4 regions of the Burkholderia crassaminum genome follow, and region 4 is predicted to be linked to each of the others. Evidence: predicted binding sites of a transcription regulator. Region 4 holds the regulator's gene; each other region holds the start of a gene.
What was found. The regulator FNR, encoded in region 4, switches genes on or off when oxygen is low (the NO sensors DNR and NnrR bind a similar motif). The targets are predictions, from matches to a motif close to TTGATNNNNATCAA.

Region 1 (4,095 bases), on a different replicon from region 4:
CAATCCGAAGATCGGCGCGGTTGCGTGCTTCGTCGGCACCGTGCGCGATTTGAACGAAGGCGATGCGGTTGCCGCGATGGAGCTCGAGCACTATCCGGGAATGACCGAGAAGGCGCTTGAGAAGATCGCCGCCGAGGCCGGCCGGCGTTGGCCGGGCATCGACGTCGCGATCGTGCATCGCGTCGGCAAGCTGCTGCCGCTCGACCAGATCGTGATGGTCGCAACGGTTGCGTCGCACCGCGGCGATGCGTTCGCGTCGTGCGAGTTCGTGATGGACTACCTGAAGACCGAAGCGCCGTTCTGGAAGAAGGAAACCACACCGGAGGGCGAGCGCTGGGTCGATGCGCGCAGCACCGACGATGCCGCGCTTGCCCGCTGGGGAATCGAATCGGGTAATACGCGGCGCTGAGCGCGCCGTCAGGATCGTGCGACAAGGTGCCGCATGCGCGCAAGCGCCGAGCGTGACGGCTGCCCGTTACGCGTCCGGATCGACGCTGCGCCCGATGATCTTCGTCGGAAACGGCTCGCCGCGGGCACGCGACGGCAACGCGTGCGGATCGTCGCCCCCGTCGTCCCCGCTGCGCCGGCGCGGCGCGATCGCGTCGAGCAGCGCCTGCTGCTCGGGCGGAATCTGGTAATCCCAGCCGAACCGGCTCAACTGCAGGCTCTGCGCAATCCGCAGCGCGGGTTCCATGAAGCGGATCGCCGCGCTCGGCGCGTAGCGCGCCTCGACGGTCTTCAGGAACAGCGACAGCCAGCGGCTGAAATGAGCCGGCTCGATCCCGTCGAGCGGCTGGTGCGCTTGCTGCACGTTGCCGCGATAGCCCTTGGTGCCGAGCACGAGGCTCGACCAGAAGGTGACCATCTTCGGCAGGTGATCGTCCCAACGGCCGGCCAGCTTCGCGTCGAACACGGGCCCGAGCAGCGGATCGGCGCGCACGCGGTCGTAGAACGCGTAGACGAGATCGCGGATGTTCTCTTCGGTCGGCTCGGTGTCGCGAGGGCGGGCCGGTGCGGTATCGGGCGAGGCGGGCAGGACGGTCATGGCAAAAAGGGCCGGGAGAGAGAGGCGGCAACGGGGCGGCGGCGCGGGCATCGTGCAGGACGCCGGCCGGATTTTGACGCAAAATAGCGTCCAACAACCCCTGACAAACGTGTAGATGTCACGCATCTTATTGCGCACGCGCCATCCCGGCAACCCGGGGCCGCGGAACAGGGCTGTCAACCGGCCCCGTGCGCATCCCGATCGGCCCGGCTCACGTAATTGGGACACGACCGATCTTTTCCGTATTCACCCATGAGACTCACCGACTACACCGACTATTCGCTGCGCGTGATGCTGTACCTTGCCGTGCGCGGCGAGGGACTCGCGACGATCCAGGAGATTTCGGACGCCTACGGCATCTCGAAGAACCATCTGATGAAAGTCGTGCAGCAGCTCGGCGAGCTGGGGTGGGTCGACACCGTTCGCGGCCGCAATGGCGGGCTGCGCCTGTTCCCCGAATCGCTGCAACTGACCGTCGGCCAGGTCGTGCGCGCGACCGAGAGCGATTTCGCGCTGGTCGGCTGCTTTTCGGCCGAGGGCGAGTCGCGCGGCTGCGTGATCGAGCCGCAATGCCGCCTGAAGGGCGTGCTGGCGGCTGCGCGCGATGCGTTCTTTGCCGAACTCGACCGTCACACGCTCGGCGAACTGGTCGAACCCGCTTCGCCGCTCGCGGCGTTGCTCGGCATTCGCCCGGTCGTGCGTGTGCATGTTGCGCCGTCGCCGGAAGACGTGCCTGCATCCGTCGAGCCGCCGTCGGCGGCCGGCTGATACGCGATCGCCGCGCGCCGCGATCCGGCGGTGGCCCGTCCCGGGGCCGCTTCGAGGATATCCATCGATTTTTGCGCTGAATCAACCCGAATTTCGCTTGAAAGCCGCATAACCATCCTCATCTTGGTGTTAATCGAAAATTGGAGGTCTCGACTAAATGAGAATCGACAAGCTCACCACCAAGTTCCAGGAAGCACTCTCTGACGCGCAAAGCCTCGCGGCTGGCCGCGACAATCAATACATCGAACCCGTTCACGTGCTGGCCGCACTGGTTGCGCAGCAGGACGGTTCCGCCCGCTCGCTGATGTCGCGCGCGGGTGTTCACATCCAGGCGCTGCAAGGCGCGCTGAACGAAGCGATCTCGCGCCTGCCGCAAGTGACGGGCACGGGCGGCGACATCCAGATCGGCCGCGAACTGGCCGGGCTGCTGAACCAGGCCGACAAGGAAGCGCAGAAGCTCAACGATACGTTCATCGCGAGCGAGATGTTCCTGCTCGCCGTGTCCGACGACAAGGGCGAAGCTGGCAAGCTCGCGCGCCAGCACGGCCTCACGCGCAAGTCGCTCGAAGCCGCGATCGCCGCGGTGCGCGGCGGCTCGCAGGTGCACAGCCAGGACGCGGAAAGCCAGCGCGAGGCACTGAAGAAGTACACGGTCGACCTGACCGAGCGCGCCCGTGCGGGCAAGCTCGATCCGGTGATCGGCCGTGACGACGAAATCCGCCGTTCGATCCAGATCCTGCAGCGCCGCACCAAGAACAACCCGGTGCTGATCGGCGAGCCGGGCGTCGGCAAGACGGCGATCGTCGAAGGGCTCGCGCAGCGGATCGTCAACGGCGAAGTGCCCGAGACGCTGAAGGGCAAGCGCGTGCTGTCGCTCGACATGGCCGCGCTGCTCGCCGGCGCGAAGTATCGCGGTGAATTCGAGGAGCGCCTGAAGGCCGTGCTCAGCGACATCGCGAAGGACGAAGGCCAGACGATCGTCTTCATCGACGAAATCCACACGATGGTCGGCGCGGGCAAGGCCGAGGGCGCGATGGATGCAGGCAACATGCTGAAGCCGGCGCTGTCGCGCGGCGAACTGCACTGCATCGGCGCGACCACGCTCGACGAATACCGCAAGTACATCGAGAAGGATGCCGCGCTCGAGCGCCGCTTCCAGAAGGTGCTCGTCGACGAGCCGAGCGTCGAGGCGACGATCGCGATCCTGCGCGGGCTGCAGGAGAAGTACGAACTGCACCACGGTGTCGACATTACCGACCCGGCGATCGTCGCCGCGGCCGAGCTGTCGCACCGCTACATCACCGATCGCTTCCTGCCCGACAAGGCCATCGACCTGATCGACGAAGCCGCTTCGAAGATCAAGATGGAAATCGATTCGAAGCCCGAAGAGATGGACAAGCTCGACCGCCGGCTGATCCAGCTGAAGATCGAGCGCGAAGCCGTGAAGAAGGAGCAGGACGAAGCGTCGCAGAAGCGCCTGCAGCTGATCGAGGAAGAGATCGACCGCCTCGGCCGCGAATATGCGGACCTGGACGAGATCTGGACCGCCGAGAAGGCCGCGGTGCAGGGCAGCGCACAGCTCAAGGAAGAGATCGAGAAGGTGCGTGCGGACATCGCGCGTCTGCAGCGTGACGGCAAGCTGGAGAAGGTCGCCGAACTGCAGTACGGCAAGCTGCCGCAACTCGAGGCGCAACTGAAGCAGGTCACGCAGGCTGAAGAGCAGGAGCAGCACAACCCGACGCGTCCGCGCCTGCTGCGCACGCAGGTCGGCGCCGAGGAAATCGCGGAAGTCGTGTCGCGTTCGACCGGGATTCCGGTGTCGCGGATGATGCAGGGCGAACGCGAGAAGCTGCTGCACATCGAGGAAAAGCTGCACGAGCGCGTGGTCGGCCAGCATGAGGCGATCAGTGCGGTGGCCGACGCGATCCGCCGTTCGCGTGCGGGTCTCGCCGATCCGAACCGTCCGTACGGCTCGTTCCTGTTCCTCGGCCCGACGGGGGTCGGCAAGACCGAGCTGTGCAAGGCGCTCGCGTCGTTCCTGTTCGATTCGGAAGAGCACCTGATCCGCATCGACATGAGCGAGTTCATGGAGAAGCACAGCGTCGCGCGGCTGATCGGCGCGCCGCCGGGCTATGTCGGTTACGAGGAAGGCGGTTACCTGACCGAAGCCGTGCGCCGCAAGCCGTACAGCGTGATCCTGCTCGACGAGATCGAGAAAGCGCATCCGGACGTGTTCAACGTGCTGCTGCAGGTGCTCGACGACGGCCGCATGACGGACGGGC
Region 2 (4,095 bases), on a different replicon from region 4:
GGGGCTGGCCGCAGAAGACGGCGGCCCGGGCGGCGCGGCCCGCGACGATGCGCTGCAACCGATGCTGATCGGCGACGCCGCGCTGTGCGCGCGTTACCGGCATGCGGCATCGCTGTTCGGCTGGCCGCCCGTCGACACGATCGACGGCGCGGCGGCAGCCGGCCTGTGGGTGCTGGGCGAGCGGGCGGGGCTGCTGCCCGCGGCAAGCGAGGAGGGGGCGCCGGTTCGTATCGACGAACCGGTTGCCGGAATGAGCGGCCGGCGCGCGGATCGACCATCGGTCGACCCGGTGCCGGATCACGAATGCAATATTTCGGGAGACTGACTTTGAAACACTGGAAGATTGTCGCAGCGCCGCTGATCGGCGCGCTCGCAGCATGCGGCGGCGGGGAATCGGCGGACGGCGTGGCGGCCGGGCAGCAGCTTGCCGCCGCGCCCGTTGCCGGACAGGCGGCCGATGAGGTACCCGGTACGCTGCACGTCGACTGCTCGCTCGGATCGAACGGAACGGGCTCGCCCGCGACGCCCGGCTCCGCCGCGAATCCGATCCACGATCTCGCGACGCTGAACCGGATCGTGCTCACGCCCGGCATGCACGTGCGCTTCAAGCGCGGCACGACCTGCAACGGCAGCTTTACGCCCGCACCGGGCAGTACCGGCGCGGCCGGTGCGCCCATCGTCGTCGACGCATACGGCGACCCGAAGGCGCCGCGCCCCGTCATCGCGGCCGGTTGCACCGATGCGACGGCCGACCCCGACCAGTCGATCACCGAGCAGCACAAGACGCCAGGCGGGTTCAGCGGCTACTACTCGCTGTGCAAATCAGATAATCCCACCGTGAACCGTGCGGCGATCTATCTGACCAACACGCAATACTGGGAGATTCGTTCGCTGGAGCTGACCAACGATGCGACGACGCCCGGCGGGCGCCTCGGGCTGTATGTGCGGCTCGAGGATTACGGCACGGGCAGCCACTATCGCGTCGACGACGTGTACGTGCATCACGTGCGCGGCTATCTGAAGGACGTCGCCGGCAATACGGTCGGCTCGTACAAGACGACCGGCGGGATGCTGTTCGAGGTGACGCGCGACAACGAAGTCGTCGGGACGAAGGAGAAGCGGACCGGCTTCGACGACATCGCGGTCGAGAACAGCGAGATCTACAACGTCGACGCGGTCGCGCTGTCGACCCGATCCGCGTGGATGTGCCGGGAGGGCGGCGCGCCGTGCGGCGACTATCCGCCGTACAAGGGCAATCCGGCCTACCTGACGAATCCTGCCACGCAGGCATCGTCGGACTATTTCCCGATGACACGTGTCGTACTCCGCAACAACCTGATCCACAACGTCGGCGGCGACGGCATCATCGTGCGCACGGCAACCGCGCCGAAGGTCGAGTCGAATCACCTGTACGACATCTGGATGCGTGCGCCGGGCAACAGTGCCGGCGCATGGGCGATCAACACGGACGATGCGCTGTTCCAGTACAACGAGGTCAACGGCGTAAGGTTGCAGAACAACATCGAGGCCGGCGACGGGATGGCATTCGACGCCGATCTCGGCACGCGCAACACGCGCGTGGCCGCGAACTTCAGCCACGACAACGACGGCGGACTGATGCTGTTCTGCGGATGCGGTTCGGACGGACTGGGCCACGTCGCGCAGGAAACCGGCGCGATCGTCGAGAACAACCTGAGCCTTAACGACAAGCGGCGGATCGTGTCCGCCGCGGGCTCGGCCGATTCCGTCGTGCGCGACAACGTCGTGATCACCCGCACGCCGGGGCTGGTCACGCCGATCGTCGAAAACCTCAGCTACGCGAACGCGTTCCAGGTGACGGGTAACCGCTTCTACAACGCATCCGACAGCGGCGCGATCTTCCGCACGAAGAACTCGCAAGGCAGCTACGCGAACATCGTGTGGAGTGGCAACGCGTACTTCGGTTATGCGGCGGATCCCGAATTCACCGGGCCGAACTATCGTCACGGCGCCGAGCCCGACACGGTCGTGCCGTTCGCGGGGCAGGCCGTGGACGCGGTCGCCGGCGAATGGTCGCGTGCGAGTGGGTTCGACAAGCACAAGTACCGCGCGCCGCACACGCGATGACGCAACCGGGCGCCGGCGCACGGCGGCGTGTGCTGCCCGCGCGGCGCCCTGCGTCGGCCGGTCGCAGCCGGCATGGGCGCCCGCTTGATCGTGGTCAACATTCGAACCCGCCATCCGCCGATGATGGTGACAAGGCCGCGCGCGATCAGACGCGCGGCAATTCACCCCAGCGAGGTTCGCATGTACAAGAAGATCATGGTGGCCGTCGACGGCAGCGGTTCGTCGAAACAGGCGCTTGCCGAGGCGGTAAAGGTCGCGCTGGCCGGCGACGCGCATCTCAGTGTCGTGTATGTGGTGGACAAGTCGGTGCTGTTCACCTACGCGGGCCGTTTTGATCCGCACGCGCTCGTCGAGGAAATCCGCGACGACGGGCGCAAGGTGCTGCGCGAAGCAGAACAGATTATCGCGCTGGCCGGCGCGAACGGCGAGGCCGAACTCGTCGAGACCGAGAGCATCGGCGAGGACATCGCGGAACGCCTGCAGCGCTACGTGAAGGACGGCGGGATCGATCTCGCGGTGGTCGGCACGCACGGGCGGCGCGGCATCCGGCGCGTGCTGCTCGGCAGTGTCGCCGAGCGCTTCGTGCGCGGCTCGAAGTGCCCGGTGCTGCTGATTCGCGGCGACGACGCCGATGTAGCGGCGGTTGCGGCCGCGTAACGCGGCGGGCGCGCGATGATACGCCGCCAGTCCCGGATCGTCGTCGCGGCGATCGCCGTGTTCGTCTCGCTCGCGGGGATGATGGCCGCCGTGACGGGGCTGCTGTTCGACAACGCGATGGCGCTGCGCGGCGGCGCGATCGCGTTGATCGTCGGCGTGGCCGGCTTCGTCGTGATGCTCAATCCGGGTGCGAAAGGCGAGGCGTGACGCGGGAGGCCGCATCTCCTCTTGAAGGAATGCGTGCAGGCACTATAGTGCTCGAAGAACGACAACAACAACGAGAGCGCGACAACAATGAAAACGAGGGACCTTGCGGCCGCTGCCGTCATCATGGGCGTGGCCGCGCTGCCTGTATTGCCTCGGGCCGAAACCGCGGCACCGCCGGCCGGCTTCGGTTCGCAAGCGGCGACCGATGCGTCGGCGGCGAGTGCTCCCGGCAGGACGGCGCAACATTCGGTAGCCGACCGCTATGGCGATCACGCGACGGACTTCACCGATACGGTCGGCGGCATCGACTCGCAGGGTGATGGCATCCGCGACGATGTCCGGAAGTACATCGACGCCCAATTCCCGGACCCGATACAGCGCGCGGCGATGCTTCGCTACGCGGCTGCGCAGCGCGATTTCATGATGCACGGCGACACGCGTGCCAGCGCGATCGCCGGCCTGACACGCGTATTCAATTCTCTTGACTGCGTTGGCAAGCTGATGGGCCGGGCGGGAAGCAATCAGTCGCAAGTCGTCTTCGCGATGATGCTGAACACGAAACAACGCTGGATCGCCAATGGTCATGCGATGGTGAACGCGTCCGGGCACGTTTACATGCAGGCCATCGGCGATCCGTGCGTGCAGTGACCGGTATTGTCTCGACGATCACCGTTTCCGGGTCGAGTGCAATTATATGCCGCTCGTACCGGGCGACGCCGCGCCGTCCGGGTTCGCCTGCGCGTTCAGCCGCTTCAATGTTTCTTCCAGCTCCGCGTTCTTCGGCTGAATCTTCGCCGCCTGCGCGAACGCATCGCGCGCTTCATCCTGGCGCCCCAGTTTCCACAGCACCTCACCCTTGTGCGTCAGCCCGGTTGCATAGGCTTCGCTTGCGCCCTTGTCCTCATCGCCGTCCTTCGCGAAGATCGCGATCGACCGGTCGAACCACGTGAGCGCTTCGTTGTTGCGACCGAGGCGATACAGCGCCCAACCCTTGCTGTCGAGCGCATACGCATCATCCGGTGATTGCGCGAGATGCGCGTCGATCATCGCGAGCCCGCGCTCGACCGCGACGCCGGCGTCGGCGAGCCGATAGCCGAGGTCGTTCAGGCGATCGTCCGGAATCCT
Region 3 (4,095 bases), 1.7 Mb from region 4:
CTGCTGCTCGACCACCGACAGATCCATCTTCAGCGCGGTGAGCTGCTGGCCGAGGTCGTCGTGCAGTTCGCGCGCGATGCGGGTCTTTTCCTCTTCGCGCACGTTCTGCAGGTTCGCCGACAGTTCGCGCAACTCCTCGCGCGACAGCTTCAGCGCGTTCTCCGCGCGCAGCCGCTCGGTGATGTCGCGCAGCATCACCGTATAGAGCTTGCCAGACGCGTCGCGGATCTGCGAGATCGATGCCTCGATCGGGAACTCCTCGCCATTCGCGCGCAGCCCGAACAGCACCCGCTGGCGGCCCATCTGCCGCTCGGACACGCCCGTCACGCCGAACTGGTCGACGTGCTTCGCGTGCGCGGCGCGGAACCGTTCGGGGATGAAGCGCGACAGCGGCGCACCGATCGCCTCCATCGCGGACACGCCGAACACCTGCTCGGCCATCGGATTAAAGATCACGACCGTCTGTTTTTCGTCGATCGTGATGATCGCTTCCATCGACGAACGGATGATGCCCATCATCCGTGCCTCGTTGAGGATACCGCGGCTGCTCGCGCCGGAATCGGCGGCGCCGGTGCGGCCGCGCAGCAGCGCATGGACGAGCACCGCGAACGCGATCGACGCGATCAGCCCCGCCGCGAGCACGGTGCCGGCCGCACGCTGCGCGCCGGTCGCGCTCGGGCGGCCGTCCGCGGAATAGGCGAGCGTCAGTACGGTGCCGCCGAAATTCAGCTCGTCGGTGCGCCGCATCAGGTCGGGCGATGCCGACGCCTCGTCGGTCGTCGTTTCGACGCTGACGATCGCACGCCGGTCGCCGCCGGCGGTCATCCACACGTCGATTCCGCGTTCCGCGTCGAGCGCGCGCTCGATCAGGCGCCGCGGGCTCAACGCCGCGAACAGCACGCCGTCGGCGGCGCCTTCGCGTGTGCCGGACGGCGGGGCGGCTGCATGCGGCGACCCCGCGACCGGCAGGAACAGCGTGAGGGTGCGGGCGTCGCGGGACGTGTCGTCGTCGGCCGGGTGGACGCCGAGCGCGATGTCGCCGGTCTGCAGCGCGCGCGCGAGCGGCGCCGCGTCGGATGCGCCGAAGCGCACGACGGGTGAATTCGACGCCGGCGCGCTGAGCGCGGCGGCCGCGAGTGTGCCGGCCGGCATCGGTTTGGCGGCGGCGAGCGCGGTGCGTGTCGCGGGCGGCAGCGGCGCATAGCCGATCTGGCGAACCGGCGAGCGGCCGCTGTCGAGATCGAGCTGGTCCGCATACCGGCGCCATTGCTCGGGCGTCATGCCCGGGACGAGGCTGAACGCGCCGCGCGCGCCTTCGAGCACGGCAACGCCGGACTGCAGCTCGTGGCGGAGCATCGCGGTCACGTGCGTCGTGCGGCGTTCGAAACGCGTATGGACAGCGCCTTGCCATTGCTCGCGCACGAGCAACGCGACGCCGAGCGACAGCGCCGCGCCGGCGCACAGCACAACAACGCCGGCCGCGAGCGGCTGGCGTAACATGATCTGGAGGCGCGTGGGCCCTCGGGCGTCACGCGTCGGGGTTCCACTTGCGGTCATTCGATGGCCATTCTGTTGTCGGGGGCCGCCCCGTGGCACGGGGGCAGCGCAGCAAAACCAGGCAAAACTCGCACCGGCTGCACGCAACGTCTATTTTCAAGATGAAATTGTGCGCGATTTACACGTTTTTTGTAATGGGGTCACTAGAAATTGCGGCAACTGGCGCGCAGCAGCGGGCGCATCGGCCGCACTTGACGCGCATCAACGGGCGCGTCGGCACGTGGGGCAGACTGTTCGGCAGGCCAGCCGGCACCGGGCCGGGTGGCGATAACGGGCCGTCGTCGCGCAACGCGCGATGCGTGCCCGGTCGGAGGGACGGACCATGTACAAGCGGATTTTCGTCGGGCTGGACGGCAGCCCGAGCGCGCGTCTCGCGCTGAACGAGGCGATCCGGATCGCGGCGGCGTCCGGCGGCGAAGTCACCTGCGCGTATGTCGTCGAGCACCGGCCGCAGCTCGTCGACGTCGATGCGGGCTTCGCGGCCGAGCGCGATGGCGATGCAGCTGCGACCGCTGCCGCGACACCGGTGCTCGACGATGCGAAAGCGGTGCTCGCCCAGGAGCATGTGCCAGGCACCGTGCGCGCGCTCGACGCCTACGGCGAGGATGTCGCCACGGTGCTGATGCGCACGGCGGCCGAAGCCGATGCCGACCTGATCGTGATGGGCACGAGCGGGCGGCACGGCCTGCGCCGGCTGCTGCTCGGCAGCGTCGCCGAATCGCTGCTGCGCGCGGCCGACCGGCCCGTGCTGCTGGTGCGGCACAGCGAGCCCGGCGCGCCGTCGACTGCGTGACGCACGCAGCAAGGCGCTGACGCTGATGCACGGGCGGTCGCGGGCGGCGACCGTCTCGCGCATTCGTCGGATGATGGCCTGAGAAAGCGGAAACGCACGACACGCCGGTCGACGCTCGGCGTGTGAGCGCGGCTATCGCTTCTGTCCCATCGGGGCCGGGCGAGGGCTGCACGCCCGACGTACCGTCACGGGCGCAATCGCGTGGCCACAGTTGCATCCCGACACGCAGTTCTGGCAGCATCGGTCGGTATCCGCTTGTTCGCCGCGCGCATGGCCGCGGCGTTCGACGCAGCGGCATCCGGCGGCATGCGATCGCGTTCGCGACGAGCGAAGCGAGCCGCCGCGCCGGGTGCCCGGTTCCTCACCTTACCGACGTCATCCGCCATGCCGATTTCCGCTACCGACCTGATTCGCCAGTTCGACCTGCAGCCGCATCCGGAAGGCGGCTATTTCCGCGAAACCTACCGTGCGACCGATTCGGTCGTGCGTCCGGCCGACGGCGCGCCACGCGCCGCGTCGACGGCGATCTACTACCTGTTGTGCGATGGCGCGTACTCGTCATGGCACCGGATCCGTTCCGACGAAGTCTGGCATTTCTATGCGGGCGATCCGATCGAGGTGTGGGTACTCGACGAGCGCGACGGGTTGACGATCCACCGGCTCGGCAACCCGCTCACGCATCCGGGCACCGTGTTCCAGGCGGTCGTGCGGGGCGGGAGCTGGTTCGGCGCGCGCTGCGCGGCGCCGGAGCACGTCGCGCTCGTCGGCTGTACGGTGGCGCCGGGCTTCGAGTTCGCGGAATTCGAACTGGCCGACGCGGCCGCGCTGGCCGCCGCGTTTCCCGACTACGCGCAACACGTCGCCCGGCTCGCGCCGCGCCCGGACGCGTGAGCGCGATGGCGGTGCAGACCACTGCCGGAAGCCCGCGCCGACGGTGCGTGTTCCGCGCGATCGCGGCCAAACCCGTTTAGAATGCCCGTCATGCACAGGTCGGCTGCGGACGTGCCGCGGCGGCCGTTGCCCAGCCGTACCGACGGCCCTCGTCGCGCGGCCGCATGTCTTCCAGGAGCGCCGCCGTGTGGCACTTTCCCATCGCTATTCCATCGTCGCTCGGCCCGTGGGCCGTGTTCGCGAGCGTGTTGATCACGCAGCTCGGCGTGCCGGTGCCGGCCGTGCCGATGCTGATTCTCGGCGGCACGATGGCGGCAATGGGGCAGGCGTCCTGGGTCAGCATGTTCGCGGCGGCGATCGGCGCGACGATGCTGGCCGATTCGCTGTGGTTCTTCATGGGCCGCACGCGCGGCCGGCGCCTGCTGAACGGCCTCGTGCGCTTCTCGCTGTCGCTCGACACCACGCTGCGTTTCGCGCGTAACGTATTCGAAAGATACGGCGCGCCGCTGCTCGTGCTGTCCAAGTTCCTGCCGGGCCTCGGCCTCGTGTCGGCGCCGCTGCTCGGCACGACCGCGATCGGTGTCGGCGTGTTCCTGTTCTGGGATCTGGCCGGCGCGTCGCTGTGGGCGGCGTTCTGGCTGGTCGGCGGCGCGGCCATTCACGACCAGATCGTCCAGTTCGTGCTGTGGGTGCGCGCGAGCGGCGGCACGATCCTCGACGCGTTCCTCGCCATCTTCATCACCTTCCTGCTGTACCGCTGGGTGCGTCGCGTGCAGTTCCGCCGCTATCTCGCGCAGGTGCGCATCTCGCCGCCGCAGCTCGTCGAGATGATGACGTCGGACGAGCCGCCGCTG
Region 4 (4,095 bases):
ACGAATGCGTTCTGCGCGCCGATGGTGACGATGAGCGAGCCGCAGAGTGCGGCGCCGTGGGAAAAAGCGAGCCAGTTCATGATGGATGACAGCAGTGGAAGCGGTAGACGGATGAATCGGGTAGCGCTAGTCTGCGGTCAGCATGAAAATAAGAGAAGCTAATTCACCTAATGCAGATTAAGGAAATCTAATGCTCGACTACGCGTTGCTCGATGCCCTCGCGGCCGTGATCCGGCACGGTTCGTTCGAGCGTGCGGCCAAGGAGCTGAATGTCACGCCGTCGGCCGTGTCGCAGCGTGTGAAATTGCTGGAGGAGCGGGTCGGCAGCGTGCTCGTCAAGCGCGGGCAGCCGTGTGTCGCGACCACATCCGGTGCGCTGCTGTGCCGGCACACCGAGCGCGTGCAACTGCTCGAAGCCGAGCTGGGCGGCCGGATGCCGGCGTTGCCGGGCCAGATCGCGAGCGCGTGGCCGACGTTGCGTGTGGCCGTCAACGACGACAGCGTCGCGACGTGGTTCATCGACGCGGTCGGGCCGTTCTGCACGGAGCGCGAGACGTTGCTCGACCTCGTGATCGACGACCAGGATTACACGGCCTCGCGCATTCGCGACGGCAGCGTACAGGGCGCCGTGACCGCGCAGGCCGAACCTATCCAGGGATGCCGGTCGGAGCGGCTCGGGCGGATCTGCTATCGTGCGGTGTGCTCGCCGGCGTTTTACGAACGCTACTTCAGCGCGGGCATTACGCGCGATGCGCTGCGCCGGGCGCCGTGCGTGATGTTCAATCCGAAGGACGGGCTGCAGGCACGTTTCATCCGGCGCGTGACGCGCGCGGATCTCGATCCGCCACAGCACTGGATACCGCACGTCGCGGGCTATCTGCGCGCATGCGAGACGGGATTGGGATGGGGGATGTGTCCGGACCGGATGGTCGATCGCCAACTGGCGGCGGGTGAACTGGTCGACATGTCGCGCGGGCGAACGATCGACATCGACCTTTACTGGCAGAGCTGGCGTTTGTCGATCGGCTGGCTCGACGATTTCAGCGCGGCGCTGAAGGCGCGTGCCGCGCTGTTCCTCGATTGACCGATCGGGTGACGCAGGCGGCGCGGCGCGCAAGATCCGCGCCGTGCGGCATCACGTCAGACTTGATGCAGGCCGTCGAAATCGACGATCTGGACGTGGCGGCCCTGCATTTCGATCAGTCCGCGCTTCTGGAATTTCGACAGCGTGCGGCTGACCGTTTCGAGCGTCATGCCGAGGTAGCTGCCGATGTCTTCGCGCGTCATCCGCAGGTTGAATTCCGACGGCGAGTAACCGCGCTTCAGGTAGCGCGACGATACGTCGAGCAGGAACGCGGCGACGCGCTCTTCGGCATTCAGCGAACCGAGCAGCATCGTTTGCGACGTTTCGCGCACGATCTGTTCGCTCATCAGCTTGTGCATGCGCAACTGCATCGAACCGGCTTCCGAGCACAGCGCCTTGAGCGCGCTGTACGGAATCACACAGACGGAGCTGTCTTCCAGTGCGACCGCGGTGCGCGGATGCGTGTCGTCGCAGATGCCGTCGAGGCCGAGCGCTTCGCCCGCCAGATGCAGGCCGGTGACCTGCTCGCGGCCGTCGTGGCGCGTCGCGACGGTTTTCAGCGAACCCGAGCGCACCGCGTACAGGTTGTCGAATGCGTCGCCTTCGCGGAACAGCGCTTCGCCGCGCTTGACGGGGCGCGCCGCGCAGATGACCGACTCGAGGCGGCTGAGCGCTTCGGGCGCCAGGCCCTGCGGCATGCACAGGTGCCGCATCGCGCACGTCGAGCAGTGCGCAGCCTGGCGAGGGGCCCAGCTACCGGCATGAGGCGTGGCGGCGGGACGTGTGGCGACGGGCGTCAGCATGATCGTTTACTCCGGCGTTGAATCGACGGAATCATTGTCCCACCGCAACTTGCCGCTGTCGGGTGACAAAACGTCGCGACCGGCCGCGCATGCCGAATGCCGTTTACGCGGCCGGTTCGTCGACGTTGGCGGCCGCCGGGATCAGCAGCACGGGCAGCGTCGCGTGGCGCACGCATTGCTCGGCGATGCTGCCGAGCACGAGACGGCGGAACCCGCGGCGGCCGTGCGTGCCGAGCACGAGCAGATCGGCGCCGAACGCTTTCGCGCCGTCGAGGATCAGCGACGCTACGTCGTTGAGCGACGTCGCTTCGCTCAATCGCGTCTCGCCCTTCACGCCCGCTGCCTGCATCAGCGTCGTGAAATCCTTCGCGAGTGCGTTGCCTTGCGCGACGAGCTGGTCGCGCAGCACGGACGGATCGTAGCCGGGCACGTTGTAGTAGATCGCGGCGTTCTCGACGACGTAGAACGGTTGCAGCTCGGCGCCGTGCGATTTCGCGAGCGCCAGCGCGGCGTCGAACGCATGGCGGGACGTGTCGCTGCCGTCGACGGCAACCAGAATACGCTTGTACATAGTGTCTCCGAGTGGCGGGTTGAAACGAAGTCGGCCGGATGGCCGATCAGGCTGGGCAATGCGCAATGCTGCGAGGCAGAGTAAACCAATGGCGGGGACTTTGCAGTGAGGTGCCGGTCGTGCCGCGCGGCAGTGCCGCTTCAGTTTCTACGGTGTACGCCATACACATGGCGCATGCTGGGACGCACGACGCACGACGCACGACGCACGACGCACGACGCACGACGCACGACGCACGACGCACGACGCACGACGCACGACGCACGACGCACGACGCACGACGCACGACGCACGACGCACGACGCACGACGCACGACGCACGGCGTGCGCCGTGGTCGCCGCCGTTGTCCGCATCGTCGGCGGAAAGGCATGCGCGAGCGCCTGAGTCGCATTTGGCACACGCATACGCACGCACCGCACGCACCGCACGCGCCGAACACGCCGAACACGCCGAACACGCCGAACACGCCGAACACGCCGAACACGCCGAACACGCCGAACACGCCGAACACGCCGAACACGCCGAACACGCCGAACACGCCGAACACGCCGAACACGCCGAACACGCCGATCGCATCGACACGGCGCGACAGTCACGCGGATGCCTTACCCGCATCGCCATTCAATCTCAATCGCGCCGTTTCGACATGACCTCGATCAACGCATCTGCGTCGGTGCGATTCACCGCATGAATGACACCGCCGGTGTCGCCGCGCGGAATCGTTCGCTCCTGCATCGCGCGGTTGCCGGCACACGTCCGGCGCACTGTCGCGTACGCCGATCCTCAGCCATCGGCCGTCGGCCGATGCCGGTCCGCAAACGAACGATCGATTCAAACGCCGCGCCGGCTATCTCGGGACGGCCGTCAGCTCGAACACGCGTTCCGGCCGCCGCTGGTGGCCGGGCCAGTACGTGCTGCCGTACATCCGGTGAACGGGGCCGAACAGGGCATCGCTCATGGGCTGCGGCGCGTCGAAGCCTTTCTCGATCACCATGTATCCGGCGCGCAGCGCGAACGCCGGATGATTGCCGCCGGGGCGGCTGTCGAAACCGGCGAAACCGTCGCCGGCTTCGGGCATCGCATTGACGAGCGACGCGTTGCTGCCCGTGATCTGGTCGGGCGAGATCGGCCCGCCGCCGGCGAGAAGCCACGCCTCGCGGTTCTTGCCGTCGGTATCGACCGTGCTGTCGTGGGTTTCGTCGTTGTCGATCTCGACGCTGTGCGGATGCGAACGTTCGGTTTGACCGGATGATTCCATCGCGGCTCTCCTGGCGGCGAAGCGTTCCGGATCGAAGCAAATCCCGTTCCGGCTGTGACGGGAAAAGGCGCGCGGGCGATCGCCGCGGTCGCGCGACGCGCACTGATTTGTCGTGATTTATTTCAGCTAGAAGACGCGTTTTCTACAGAGTATGATTCTTTTCCTGCAAAGCGGCGACAGGGGATTCGGTCGCGCCGCCTCTGCCCGCGCCGGGGGCGCCGCAGCACCCTTAAAGACGGGCAGTGAACAACAAAGCAAGGGACTAGAGGTGGCGGATTCATGCAAGCGACTACTGCCTTCACGCACCGCGGTTATCTGTTGAATTGCGCGCCCGCGCGCGCCAGTGACGGTTCGTTCAAGCCCTATGTCGTGATCTCC

Region 1: the regulator FNR is predicted to act here: its motif matches at 1,885-1,898, upstream of clpB (ATP-dependent chaperone ClpB).
Region 2: the regulator FNR is predicted to act here: its motif matches at 2,191-2,204, upstream of ACPTTF_RS36670 (universal stress protein).
Region 3: the regulator FNR is predicted to act here: its motif matches at 1,749-1,762, upstream of ACPTTF_RS25065 (universal stress protein).

The regions. Positions count from the first base shown of each region.
Region 1 covers NZ_OZ183799.1:2,186,108-2,190,202, reverse strand. Annotated here, with positions in the region: gene ACPTTF_RS10070 (molybdenum cofactor biosynthesis protein MoaE) at 1-409, shown strand, start outside; gene ACPTTF_RS10065 (group III truncated hemoglobin) at 476-1,045, opposite strand; gene ACPTTF_RS10060 (Rrf2 family transcriptional regulator) at 1,298-1,813, shown strand; gene clpB (ATP-dependent chaperone ClpB) at 1,971-4,095, shown strand, end outside.
Region 2 covers NZ_OZ183801.1:759,963-764,057, reverse strand. Annotated here, with positions in the region: gene ACPTTF_RS36680 (2-dehydro-3-deoxygalactonokinase) at 1-325, shown strand, start outside; gene ACPTTF_RS36675 (hypothetical protein) at 328-2,106, shown strand; gene ACPTTF_RS36670 (universal stress protein) at 2,287-2,763, shown strand; gene ACPTTF_RS36665 (DUF2964 family protein) at 2,779-2,970, shown strand; gene ACPTTF_RS36660 (hypothetical protein) at 3,058-3,618, shown strand; gene ACPTTF_RS36655 (hypothetical protein) at 3,661-4,095, opposite strand, start outside.
Region 3 covers NZ_OZ183800.1:1,795,994-1,800,088, reverse strand. Annotated here, with positions in the region: gene ACPTTF_RS25070 (PAS domain S-box protein) at 1-1,557, opposite strand, end outside; gene ACPTTF_RS25065 (universal stress protein) at 1,880-2,350, shown strand; gene ACPTTF_RS25060 (cupin domain-containing protein) at 2,735-3,241, shown strand; gene ACPTTF_RS25055 (VTT domain-containing protein) at 3,427-4,095, shown strand, end outside.
Region 4 covers NZ_OZ183800.1:3,503,141-3,507,235, reverse strand. Annotated here, with positions in the region: gene ACPTTF_RS32850 (LysE/ArgO family amino acid transporter) at 1-80, opposite strand, end outside; gene ACPTTF_RS32845 (LysR family transcriptional regulator ArgP) at 191-1,084, shown strand; gene fnr (fumarate/nitrate reduction transcriptional regulator Fnr) at 1,141-1,887, opposite strand; gene ACPTTF_RS32835 (universal stress protein) at 1,991-2,458, opposite strand; gene ACPTTF_RS32830 (hypothetical protein) at 2,599-3,024, opposite strand; gene ACPTTF_RS32825 (DUF3005 domain-containing protein) at 3,307-3,717, opposite strand; gene ACPTTF_RS32820 (hypothetical protein) at 3,997-4,095, shown strand, end outside.